One region of the Acidovorax carolinensis genome, then DNA from elsewhere that is predicted to be linked to it. Evidence: predicted binding sites of a transcription regulator. Region 1 holds the regulator's gene; the other holds the start of a gene.
What was found. Region 1 encodes FNR, which switches genes on or off when oxygen is low (the NO sensors DNR and NnrR bind a similar motif). Its sites were predicted from a motif close to TTGATNNNNATCAA; they were not measured.
Positions count from the first base shown of each region.

Region 2: CBP34_RS10895 (OmpW/AlkL family protein) is a predicted target of FNR. The motif match lies at 2,973-2,986, and genes of this name have one in related genera.

Region 1 is NZ_CP021361.1:1,602,517-1,608,995, forward strand. It holds gene ccoG (cytochrome c oxidase accessory protein CcoG) at 1-323, shown strand, start outside; gene CBP34_RS07555 (FixH family protein) at 390-662, shown strand; gene CBP34_RS07560 (hypothetical protein) at 722-1,015, shown strand; gene fnr (fumarate/nitrate reduction transcriptional regulator Fnr) at 1,038-1,760, opposite strand; partial or broken gene hemN (oxygen-independent coproporphyrinogen III oxidase) at 1,951-3,332, shown strand; gene CBP34_RS07575 (sulfite exporter TauE/SafE family protein) at 3,363-4,100, shown strand; gene CBP34_RS07580 (HD-GYP domain-containing protein) at 4,287-5,567, shown strand; gene CBP34_RS07585 (sensor domain-containing protein) at 5,564-6,479, shown strand, end outside.
Region 2 is NZ_CP021361.1:2,342,284-2,348,762, reverse strand. It holds gene purL (phosphoribosylformylglycinamidine synthase) at 1-753, shown strand, start outside; partial or broken gene CBP34_RS20375 (class I SAM-dependent methyltransferase) at 1,198-1,503, opposite strand; gene CBP34_RS10900 (DUF808 domain-containing protein) at 1,935-2,924, shown strand; gene CBP34_RS10895 (OmpW/AlkL family protein) at 3,058-3,666, shown strand; gene egtD (L-histidine N(alpha)-methyltransferase) at 3,998-4,915, shown strand; partial or broken gene egtB (ergothioneine biosynthesis protein EgtB) at 4,942-6,188, shown strand; gene CBP34_RS10880 (NYN domain-containing protein) at 6,240-6,479, opposite strand, start outside.

The DNA.
Region 1 (6,479 bases):
AGGTCGATATAGTGCGTGACCGTGCTGCCTTGTCCCGCATTGTTGCGGGCGGTAAGCTCGAAAACGTGTATCGGTTGCAGATCATGAATGCCACAGAGGCTGCGCAGCGCTATCGCATTGCAGCGAGCGGGCTCGATGGCCTTGAAGTGGCATCGGAGCGGGAGATTGAAATTGGTGCCGCAGAATCCCGCTGGGTGGCTGTGCGGCTCCAGATACCCTATGGATCGGCCGCTCCGGGCTCTCACACGATTCATTTCGATATTTCGGCACCGGAAAGCGGTGGCAAAGTTACCGAGAAATCCATTTTCCTGGTGCCACGTTAGGTGAAGGTCGCTTAATGGCTCCAGGGCGTCTTGCGAACTGTATTGCTGACAAGCTGAGAAATTTTTATGTCATCCAGCCCCGTTGTTACTCCTAAATCGCAGCCCTGGTGGAGATTTGGTCATGTCTGGCTGGTGATTGCCGGGCCGGTCATTGTGGTGATCGCCGGCTTTGTCACGCTGTGGCTGGCTGTCAGTCGGCCTGACCCCGTCGTAGAGGAAGACTATTACCGCAAGGGAATTGAGATCAACCAGACGCTCGCGCAGCCTGAAAAAAGTTTGGCTCCCGCAGTCAAGGCCCGTAACCACGCGGCGACACCTGCTGGGGATCAACCTCGCTGAGCTTTGATGCTAGCCTGGTGTAGGCAAATCCCCTCAGCAAAACCTTAGGAGACAACACAATGTGGACGCAACGCCTGATGTGGATTGCATGGCCTGCCTTTTTGGTAGCAGGCGTTCTGGAAATGCTGGTTTTCGCCATGGTGGATCCGCAGGATCTGCATTGGTTTGGTCAGCCGTTGACGCTGTCGCGCCAGGGCGTTTATACCCTTGCGTTCTTTGTTTTCTGGATCATTACCATGGTTGCCAGCGCGCTGACGACCCTGCTGTCTATGTCACCCTTTGAACTCAACCGCTGCCCTGTGGCCCCGCAGGCACGCCCGGATGATTGTCACAAGGCTTCATCGTGCCCCTAAGAGGCACATTTCTGTATGACGATCAGTGGCAGGCCTGCTGATTGTTAACGATGCGCTTGAGGGCCTCGGTATCCAGAATGCGGACATGGCGCTGTTTCACTTCCACGGTGCCTTCTTCCACAAATTTCGAGAACGTGCGGCTCACGGTTTCCAGTTTGAGTCCCAGGTAACTGCCAATTTCTTCCCGCGTCATCCGCAATACCAGTTCGGATTGCGAGAACCCACGGGCGTGCAGGCGTTGCACCAGATTGAGAAGGAACGCCGCAAGACGCTCTTCGGCGCGCATGCTGCCGAGCAAAAGCATTACACCGTGCTCGCGAACGATTTCGCGGCTCATGATCTTGTGAACATGGTGCTGCAGGGCGTTGACTTCGCGCGACAGTTCTTCGATGCGATCAAAGGGCATGACGCACACTTCGGCGTCTTCGAGGGCGATGGCGTCGCAGGTATGGTGATCGTTGACGATGCCGTCGAGCCCAATAATCTCACCGGCCATCTGAAAACCCGTGACCTGGTCACGCCCATCTTCCGTGGCGACGCAGGTCTTGAAAAATCCTGTGCGAATGGCATAGAGAGAAGTGAATGACTCTCCATTGCGAAAGAGGGTACCGCCACGCTTGATCTTTCGTCGCACGGCCACGATGTCGTCAATGCGTTGCAACTGCTGTTCGTTCAAACCTACGGGCATGCACAGTTCTCGCAGGTTGCAGTTGGAACAGGCGACTTTGATGGTTTGCGGATTCATGGACACTGGAACCTGGTTGGGCCGGGATAATTGGCTGATATCTGTTGGGACGCAATTGTCCCGCGCTGCGCGCCCGGCGGCTGATATGAATCAAATTGTCACCGCTGCGTCCCTTCATGTTCTTGATTAAAGTCAAGGACGTCGGTCGAAGGGTACGGCACAGTATCAATGCACGCAAGGATATTTTCCCATGACCGCTGTTTCACCAGAACTTCTGCGCCGTTTTGACGTGCCAGGACCTCGTTATACCTCCTATCCCACCGCAGATCGGTTTGTGGAGGCGTTTGGGCAAGAGGACTATGTGCTGGCGCTCTCGCAGCGCCGGGTGGGTACCACGGCCATGGCGCTGCCGCTGTCCCTGTACGTCCACATTCCGTTTTGCGAATCGCTGTGTTACTACTGCGCTTGCAACAAGATCATCACCAAGCACCATGACCGTGCCGATGTGTATTTGCGCTATCTGAGCCGCGAAATTGATCTGTACACGGCCCACTGTGGCACCGGGCAGGTAGTCAGTCAGCTTCACTTGGGCGGGGGCACGCCAACCTTTCTGTCGGATGACGGCCTGCGGCAGCTCATGGCAACGCTGCGTCGCAGCTTCTCGCTTGCTCCGGGCGGCGAATACTCCATTGAGGTCGATCCCCGCACAGTCACTGCCGATCGCTTGGCAGTGCTGGCTGAGCTGGGTTTCAACCGGCTGAGCTTCGGCGTGCAGGATTTCGATACCGAGGTGCAGAAGGCGGTGCACCGTATCCAGCCGGCAGATCAGGTGTTTGCGCTGGTGGAGGCATCCCGCGCCCTGGGCTTTGAGTCCGTCAACGTGGACCTGATCTACGGGCTGCCACGCCAGACGCCCGAGTCGTTTGACCGTACATTGGCACAGGTGGTGCAATTGCGCCCCGACCGGATTGCCTTGTACGCCTATGCCCATCTACCCGATCGTTTCAAGCCGCAGCGGCGCATCATATCGACTGAGTTGCCTGCAGCGTCTGCCAAGGTGACCATGCTGTCGCGCTCGCTGGACGCATTCATGGACGCGGGTATGTCTATGTGGGCATGGACCACTTTGCCCTGCCCACCGATGCTTTGGCTGTTGCCAAACGGCAGGGGCGACTGCATCGCAACTTTCAGGGCTACAGCACCCAGCCCGATTGCGATCTCATTGGCCTGGGCGTGTCAGCCATCGGCAGGGTGGGTGCCACCTACAGTCAGAACGCCAAGTCGCTGGAGGAGTACTACGACCACCTGGACCAGGGGCGCTTGCCCGTGGTGCGAGGATTGGCCCTGAACCGTGACGATCTGGTGCGCAGGGCTGTCATCATGGCGCTCATGTGCCAGGGCGAATTGCAGTTTGAACCCCTCGATCAGGCGTGGCTCATTGATTTTCGGAAGTATTTCGCTCCCGAACTGGAGCAGTTGGAGACCATGGCCGAGCAAGGGCTTGTCGTGTTGAGTGCCGAGGGCGTCAAGGTGACCTCCATGGGCTGGTTTTTTGTGCGCGGCATCGCGATGGTGTTTGACCGCTATCTGCAGGCTGACCGCAATCGGGCGAGGTTTTCGCGCATCATCTAGGGTGACCATTCCAACGGAGTATCAGGTTTCATGCTTGCGCCCCTCGCCGTAACGGCCTTGCTCATGGGGCTCGCCGGTGGGCCTCATTGCTTGGCCATGTGCTCTGCACCTTGCGGTGCGCTCGTGGGTCAAGCGACGACCTGTTCGACCACAGGTGATGCCAGCAACACCACCTCTCGGCCGGTACTGTGGCGTCCCCAGGGTGGGGTGCCGCGCCGGTTGCTTGCGTTCCACGTCGGGCGGCTGTCGGGCTATGCCGGGGCGGGCGCCCTTGCGGCGTTAGCCATGGACAGTCTGGCTTGGCTGACGCAGCAAACCATGGCCCTGAGTCCGGTATGGACCCTGATGCATGTCGCGGTCATGGCCTGGGGGTTGATGATGATGGTGCAGGCGCGCCAGCCTGCCTGGGTGGAGCAGGCCGGTCGCACGGCCTGGCGCCGTGTGCAACCCCTTGTCCGTGCACCGGGCGGGCTGATGGTGGCGGGAGCGCTTTGGGCGCTCATGCCCTGCGGATTGCTTTACTCTGCGTTACTGGTTGCAGCGCTCAGTGGGGGCGCGCTTCAGGGCGCTGCCACCATGGCGCTGTTTGGTGTGGGCAGTGGCCTGTGGCTGGTGGGCGGCCCTTGGGTGTGGGGCAAGTTGCGTTCACACCTCAATGCCGCGCGGGTCAATTGGGGAACGCGGCTGGCGGGCGCATTGTTGGTGGGGGTGGCAGGCTGGGCTTTGTGGATGGACCTGGTCTATAAGCCCTCGCTCTGGTGCCGGTAGTCGATAGTCTCCGGGCTCGAGCGGGTAGCTCTGGGCAGCAGCCTCAGGTACTTTTGACGGTTCTGTGTCGCAGAGTTGCCCGACGCTGCAGCTTTTTGGCTGCGAAGCGCGCGCTGGATGGCGAAATGGCGATAATTGCTGTAACTGTTGGTGGAATTCATATCACCATGTTTCGCCCCCTGTGTCGTGAATTCTTCGCTCCTCATTGATATCAGCCAGCTTCGTGTCGGCATGTACGTTCAGCTCGATTTGGGCTGGATGCGTCACCCGTTCCCGGTGAGCAGCTTTCGCATCGTGTCCGCAGACCAGATCGCCACCCTCAGGGAGCTGGGTCTCAAAGAGGTGCGTTACTTCCCCAAAAAAAGCGATCCTGAACTGTTTGCGCCGGATGCGGTCCCCGGCGACGCGCCCGACACCCTTGCTGCGGAATTGGGCGCAGACGCAGTGACCGTGGTTTCTGCTGACGAGGATTCCATCGCGGACCAGAACCGTGCCCACCTGCAGCTGCAGAACCGGGTGCTGGCCGCGTGCAACCAGCGCTTCGGCGAAGCCACCCGGCAATACCAGGCGGTGGAGCGTGCGGTCGCAGAGCAGCCCGGCTTGGCTCGCACCCAGTGCGAGGCGGTGGTGTCGGATTGCCTGAGGGAGTTGCTCGCGAACGGCGACTCCGTGATCCGTCTCCTGTCAGAGGGCGTGGGCGAGAGCAGCGCACTGCATCCGGTCAACGTGATGGTCATCAGCCTCTTGCTGGGCAAGGCGCTGGGCATGAAAAGCCCTGAACTGCACGAACTCGGTATCGCTGCGCTGCTGCACGATCTGGGCAAGCTCAACGTGCCGACCGCCGGCTTCATGCCGGCCGAACGGCAGCGTTATGAGTCCCATGTAGGGCAGTCAGTCACCTTCGCGCAATTGATGGGCTTGTCTGATTCGGTCTTGACAGCGATTGCGCAGCACCATGAAATGGCAGACGGCAGCGGATTTCCCTTGCATCTTGTGGGCGAGGACATGGGACGTCCGGGCCAGATTTTGGCCTTGGTCAACCACTACGACCGGATGTGCAATCCCGCGGCAGGTGTGGATGCCTTGACGCCCCACGAAGCCCTGTCGGTGATGTTTGCCCAGCTCAAATCCCGCTTTGATCCGGTGGTGCTCGGCGCCTTCATCCGCATGATGGGCGTGTATCCGCCGGGATCGGTGGTCCAGCTTGTCAACGACCGCTACGCCATCGTGGTGTCGGTCAACTCGTCCAGGCCGCTTCGGCCCAAAGTGATCGTTCACGATTCCCGGGTTCCCAAGGATGAGGCACCGGTGCTGGACCTGGAGGCGATGCCTGAACTGGGCATACGTCGCAGCCTGAAACCTGCCCAGTTGCCGCGCGATTCCCTCGACTACCTTTCGCCCCGTCAGCGGATCTGCTATTTTTTTGAGCGCGCGGTGGATCCCGGTCCTGACGAGGCGCAAGCGTGAGCCAGTTGCCACCGCAGTCTTGGCTGGACGGCCTGCTGGAGGCGGTGTGGCTTGTGGATGGCAACAGCTTACTTATCCTGCAGGCGAACAGGGCGGCCGAGCAACTGGCCGGCAGGTCCGCAGTTGACATGGTGGGCAAGCCGGTGACATGCCTGGCGGCAACGCCCGAGGATCACGCATTCTGGGCTGGGCCCCTTGCCACCCTTTTGGAGGGCATTCGCTCGCATACCAGTGTGTTGCGGCCAGATGGCTTGCTGGTGCCAGTCGATCGCAGTGTGAGCTGTGTGGACCAATGCACTGGTCATGCGGTTCTCATGCTGACGATGCTCGATCGCAGTAGCCAGGAGGCCACAGAACAGGAGTTGGAGACCCTGCTTTCGGAATTGCGCGCCACCCTCGACTCCGCTGCGGACGGCATGCTGGTGTGCGGTCTTGACGGGCGTGTGCGCGCCTTCAACCAGCGGTTGGCGCAAATCTGGAGCATTCCCCGCGACCTCCTGGTGCAGCGCAACGACACTGCGGTGCATGACCATATGGCCTCAAGAGTGGTGGATCGCCAGGACTACCAGGAACGCCTGATTGCCATCGAGCGTGAGCCGCTGCTGGAGACCGCCGACATCCTGCAGTTGCACGGTGGCATGACGGTGGAGCGTCGCGTTGTGCCCCAACTTCACCAGGGCCGCCCCGTGGGGCGCGTGTATTCGTTCAGGGATATCACCCGCCAAGCCGAGATGCAGGCCAGCTTGCGCCTGGCTGCACGGGTTTTCGATTCCAGCCTGGATGCGATTTTCATCGCAGACAGCCGGCACCATTTGATGCGCATGAACCCCGGTTGCGAGCGATTGGTAGGCCCCTGTGCAGACGCTTTCGTGGGGTGTATGGCGGCGTCCCTTTTCGGTAACGGGTCGGATT
Region 2 (6,479 bases), 740 kb from region 1:
GTCGCCATCCTGCGCGAGCAGGGCGTCAATTCGCATGTGGAGATGGCCTACGCCTTCACCGAAGCGGGCTTTGAGGCGTTTGACGTGCACATGACCGACCTGCAGACCGGCCGCGCCAGGCTTGAAGACTTCCAGGGCGTGGTGGCTTGTGGTGGCTTCAGCTACGGCGACACGCTGGGCGCGGGCATTGGCTGGGCACGCTCCATCACCTTCAACCCGGTGCTGGCCGCGCAGTTCCAGGGCTTCTTTGGCCGCACCGACACGTTTGGCCTGGGCGTGTGCAATGGCTGCCAGATGTTTGCCGAGCTGGCTGACATCATCCCCGGCGCGCAAGACTGGCCACGCTTCACCACCAACCAGAGCGAGCGCTTCGAGGCCCGCCTGTCGCTGGTGGAAGTGCTCGAATCGCCCAGCCTGTTCCTGCAAGGCATGGCCGGCAGCCGCCTGCCGATTGCCGTGGCGCATGGCGAGGGCTATGCCAACTTCAAATACCGTGGCAACGCAGACAAGGCCATTGCGTCCATGCGTTTTGTGGACAACCACGGCGCGGCCACCGAGCAGTACCCGTTCAACCCCAACGGCAGCGCCGGCGGCCTGACCGCCGTGACCACGGCCGACGGCCGTTTCACGGCCATGATGCCGCACCCCGAGCGTGTGTTCCGCAACGTGCAGATGAGCTGGACCAGCGGTGACATCAGTGCGCTGAGCCCCTGGATGCGCATCTGGCGTAACGCCCGCAAGTGGGTGGGTTAATCGTTTCCTGACCGGCCGGGCTGCGCGGCCCGTGCCATGCGAAAAGGCTGGGCCCTTGTGGCTTGGCCTTTTCGCTTTTGGGGCGCCTTTGTCACGTCGGTTTGCATCCTGGCGGCCATGTATTGCGCTGCGCGCCACCCGCAACCCCTGAAACCGGCGCTGCCCTGGCCAGTGCCATCGTGGAACCTTTGCCAGGCCACCGGCGGCGTCCCCCCTCAGGGGGAAGCCGCGCAGCGGCTCAGGGGGGCAACCCGTTCTCTGGTACACCAGCAGGCGCCCCTTGTAGGCTGGCAGATCGCCGCGCACCGGGTGGTCCAGCCGTTCCTCGGTCACTTCGAAGCCGTAGGCTGCCATCTGTTTGTGGAATGCCGAGCGGTTGCCGCGATTGGGGTCCACGATCCAGATCTGTGCACCCGCACCAGCATGGCGGTCGATGAAGCCCGCCAGGGTGGCGCGCGCATCGCGCTCATACAGCACATCGCTGCCCATGATCAGATCAAACTGCCCCTGCACGGCGCTGGCCAAGGGTGGCGGTGCGTCATCTGCGGCAGACGGGGTGCCCCACTGCCCCGTGCGGTATTTCATCGGGGGCAGGGCGTTGAGCCGCAGGTTTTCCAGCAGGAAGGGACTGGCCAGCGGGTGGCAGTCGCTGGCCGTTATATCGATGCCGCGCCGGTGGCAAACCAGGCTGGCCAGCCCCAGGCCACAGCCGATCTCCAGCACCCGCTCGTTCGTGCGCAAGGGGCGCATGGCCATGCGCGCCGCCAGCTGGGCGCCCGAAGGCCACAACAGGCCAAATATTGGCCAGGCCGCAGACGAGATGCCCAGGCGTTCTGCCACGCCCAGAGGGTCAAAGAATTGCTGGCGGTCGCGCAGCGAACGGATCAGCAGGTTGTCCACGCCCGCAATCGGGACGCTTTCCTGTTTGGTGAGATAGCCTGGCATGGTGGGGCGCGAAGCCCATGTCAGGGGACCCCGAAGTGTTGGGTGAGAGCCGTCGAGTATGCGCCCTCAGGTGCCTGCATGTTCCCCCACGGGGGCGGGCGCCTGACAGGGGGCATCGGGCGACGTGCTGCATGGGCTGCCATGGTGCGTTGCTATAGTGCAGGCCACGCTGCGGATCTGACCGTTGCAGTACACCCGCATTCGCCCGTTTTCCCCCGTTTCACCAAGGAATTTCCATGGCCGCTGGCAGCCTCCTCGCATTGTTGGACGACATTGCGACCGTTCTCGACGATGTAGCCCTCATGACCAAGGTGGCTGCCAAGAAGAGCGCTGCCATGGCCGATGACGTGTCGGTCATGACCAAGGTGGCAGCCCAAAAGACGGCGGGCGTGCTGGGTGACGATCTGGCGCTGAATGCCCAGCAGGTCACGGGCGTGCGTGCCGACCGGGAAATTCCGGTGGTCTGGGCCGTGGCCAAGGGTTCGCTGGTGAACAAGGCCATTCTGGTGCCGGCGGCGCTGCTCATCAGCGCCTTTGCGCCCTGGGCGGTGACGCCGCTGCTCATGGTGGGGGGCGCCTTCCTGTGCTACGAGGGTTTTGAAAAATTGGCCCACAAGTTTCTGCACAGCCCCCACCAGGACGAGGCCGCGCACGAAAGCCATGCCAAGGCCAACGCCAATCCGGCCGTGGACTTGGTGGCTTTTGAGAAGGACAAGATCAAGGGAGCGGTTCGCACCGATTTCATCCTGTCAGCGGAAATCATTGCCATCACCCTGGGCACGGTGGCGGGTGCGCCCTTTGTGCAGCAAGTAACCGTGCTCGTCGGCATTGCGCTGGTCATGACGCTGGGTGTTTACGGCTTTGTGGCGGGCATCGTCAAGCTCGATGACCTGGGCCTGTGGCTCAGCCAGAAGCCCGGCGCCGCAGCCCGTGCGCTGGGCGCGGGCATTGTGCGCGCCGCGCCCTGGCTGATGAAGGCGCTTTCGGTGGCGGGCACGGCAGCGATGTTTCTGGTGGGCGGCGGCATCCTGGTGCACGGGGTTCCCGCGGTGCACCATGCCGTGGAGGGCATGGGCGCGGTGGCCGCCCAGTGGCCAGTTGGCGGTCTGTGGGCGGTGCTGGTTCCCAACCTGCTGAACGCAGTAATCGGCATTGTGGCCGGTAGCCTGGTGCTGGCGGTTGTGACCTTGCTGACCCGGCTGCGCAAGGGCGGCACGGCACATTGATACCTGGGTGAGCGCCGGGCAACACACTTTGGGGTAACTACTAAGAGTTTGACCTGAGGCAAGGTTGACCATTTTGCTAACAGGCTCAATGGCGGTACGGGGGTCGTCCCCGTTCAACCGCATCGAGTTCTGTATGAAAAAAAATCTGCTGGCTGTCGCCGTTCTGTGTGCAATGACCTCTGGCGCTGCCTTTGCGCAGCAAGCCGAGAGCCCTTGGCTGGTGCGCGTGCGTGCCCTCCATCTGGACAGCGCCAACAAGGACAGCACGGGCCTGGGCCTGTCGGTCAACAACAAGACGATTCCTGAAGTTGACATCACGTACTTCTTCAACAAGAACGTCGCCGCCGAACTGGTCCTCACGGTGCCGCAAAAGCACGACGTGCGTTCCAACGGCACCAACATTGGCAGCCTCAAGCACCTGCCACCCTCGTTGCTGCTGCAATACCACTTTGACGCCCCCGGCTTCAAGCCTTACGTGGGCGCCGGTGTCAACTACACGCGCTTTTCCAGCGTGCGCTTTGACCCCGCAGTAGCCGCCGCGCTGAACCCCAGCATTGACAAGAACAGCTTTGGCGCTGCGCTGCAGATCGGCGTGGACATTCCGCTGACCAAGAACCTGTCGCTGAACTTCGACGTCAAGAAGGTTTACATCAAGACCGACGTGTTCTCTGGCGGCACCAAGGTTGGCACCTTCAAGGTGGACCCCGTGCTGGCAGGCGTTGGCCTCGGCTGGCGCTTCTGACGCCAAGGCGCTGCGCGAGCGGCGCCTTGAACAAAGACTCCAAGGTGGAATGGGCTGGCGCTTGCGCTGGCCTTTTTTTTGTGACTTCACTTAAGCGCTGGGAGCGGTTGAAGAGTTGCTATTTAAATGATAGCTATTAGCGCTTGATGGTATTGGTCTGAAGTCAAAAAAACTATGAAATAGCTGGAGAGCTATCGCGGTAGAAATCGGCCGGTGCAATACCGTGTCGGTGCATTCCTGCACTGCCCGTGGTTGCACGCTGTCACCCAGGGTGAGCGCAGTGGGGTAGCCTGTGGCATCGTTTCCTTCCTGCAGCCCGACGCCCACCGCCATGCCCCCCACCTGCCATAGCGACATCATCGACGGCCTGAACCAGCGCCCTGCGCGCATTTCACCCAAATATTTTTACGATCAGCGTGGCTCGCAACTGTTTGATGCCATCACCCGGCTGCCCGAGTACTACCCCACGCGCACCGAGAACGCCCTGATGCAGGCGCATGCGGCCGACATGGCCCACCAGCTGGGCCCGGTCCGCACCGTGATCGAACTGGGCGCAGGCAGTTGTGAAAAGGCCCGCGCGCTGTGCCACCGGGTGCGCCCTGCCTGCTTTGTGGGGGTGGATATTTCGGTCGACTATTTGCACGAGGCTGTGCGGCGGCTGCGCGCGGACATACCCGGCCTGGACGCGCGGGCGGTCGGCGGCGACATGACCCAGGGCCTTGCGTTGCCCGCTGACATTCCCCGGGCCCAGCGCCTGGTGTTCTATCCGGGCTCGTCCATCGGCAACTTTGATCCGCCCCACGCGCTCGACCTGTTGCGCCACATGCGCGCCCTGGTCGACAGCGACGGAGGCTTGCTGATCGGCATCGATCTGCCCAAGGATGTGGCGGTGCTGGAGGCTGCCTATGACGACGCAGCCGGGGTGACAGCGGCCTTCAACCGCAATGTGCTCACGCACATCAACCACCTGATTGGCAGCGACTTTGTGGAAGAACAGTGGGGCCATCGCGCCTTTTTCAACCAGGAGGATTCGCGCATCGAGATGCACCTGGAGGCCAGCGCACCCATCCGCGTGCGCTGGCCGGGCGGCGAGCGCCACTTTGCGGCGGGTGAGCGCATTCACACGGAAAACAGCTACAAATACCCCCTTGCGGTGTTCACCACCATGCTGGCCCAGGCTGGATTTTCCCGTGCGCAGGCCTGGACGGACGAGCGGGGCTGGTTTGCCGTTCTGCACGCCCGTCCTTGAACCATCTGCTGGAGTGCTGTCTGCTCATGAATTCCCTGCTTTCCCGCTACCTCGACATTCGCCGCCACACCACGGGCCTGGCCGCGCCCCTGTCACCCGAAGACTGCACCGCCCAGTCCATGCCCGACGCGAGCCCGGCCAAATGGCATCTGGCCCACACCACCTGGTTTTTTGAAACCTTTGTGCTGGAGGCGCACGAGACCGGATTTGCGCCGTTTCATCCGGCGTTCCGTGTCTTGTTCAACTCGTATTACCACGGCGTGGGCGCCCGGCACCCACGGCCGCAGCGCGGCCTGCTCACCCGCCCCGCGTTGGCCGAGGTGCTGGCCTACCGGGCCGATGTGGATGCGCGCATGGTGCGCCTGCTGCCCACGCTGGTGCACGACGCGGCGCCGTGCGCGCTGGTGGAGTTGGGCCTGCAGCACGAGCAGCAGCACCAGGAGCTGCTGCTGACCGACATCAAGCACCTGCTGTCGTGCAATCCGATGCATCCCGCCTACCACCCGGCCCAGCCCGCGGCCGCCGAACGTGAAGCTGCACAGCCACTGGTCTGGCATGCGTTTGCCGGTGGGCTTTGCGAGATGGGCCATGCGGGCGCTGGCTTTGCGTTTGACAACGAGCGCCCCCGCCACCGGGTGTATCTACAGCCCTATGCGCTGGCGTCGCGCCTCGTCACCAATGCCGAGTTTGCCGCCTTTGTGGACGATGGTGGCTACCGCAATCCGGCCCACTGGCTGGCCGAAGGCTGGGACTGGCGCGCTACCCAAGCGCTGGAGCAGCCCCTGTACTGGCAGCGTGTCGCTTCTGCCTGGCACGAGTTCAGCCTCGCCGGGCTGCGCCCCCTGCAGGCCGAGCAGCCCGTGGTGCACCTGTCGTATTTCGAGGTGGACGCTTATGCACGCTGGGCGGGGCGCGTCTGCCCACCGAGGCCGAGTGGGAGCATGCGGCAGCACCCTTGTTCTCAGGCACCGCAGGCGGCGAGGCCCGAAGCGACATCCTGCACCCCCGCGCAGCCCTGGGTGTCGGTCTGGAGCAGCTCGCGGGCGAGGTGTGGCAATGGACGCAGTCGAGCTACGCGCCATACCCCGGTTTTCGGGTGGCAGAGGGCGCTGTGGGCGAATACAACGGCAAGTTCATGGTGAACCAGTATGTGCTGCGGGGTGGCTCGTGCGCCACGCCACCCGGCCATGCGCGCGCCAGCTACCGCAATTTTTTCCCGGCCACGGCGCGCTGGCAGTTTGCGGGCGTGCGGCTGGCGAAGGACCTGGGCTGAGGCCCGTTCACGCGCGGCAGGCGCCGAGGGCCTGCACCGCGCGGGGCGGCTTCATTGGGCCCCGGTGTCTGTCGCGGGCTTGCTGCGGGCTCGGCGTGGCCGGGCTGGGGCTTTTTTGGGTTGCTCCACATCCGTTTCGGCGGCAGCCACTGGTAACGCGCTGGCGGCGTCGGCGGACGCTTGCGGCATTGTCTTCGCCTGGCGGGCTGCGGGTGGTGCGACCACTTCGACGGGTGACGACACCGCCTTGCGGCTGCGGCCACGGCCGCGCGCAGCCGCGGGTTGCGGCTC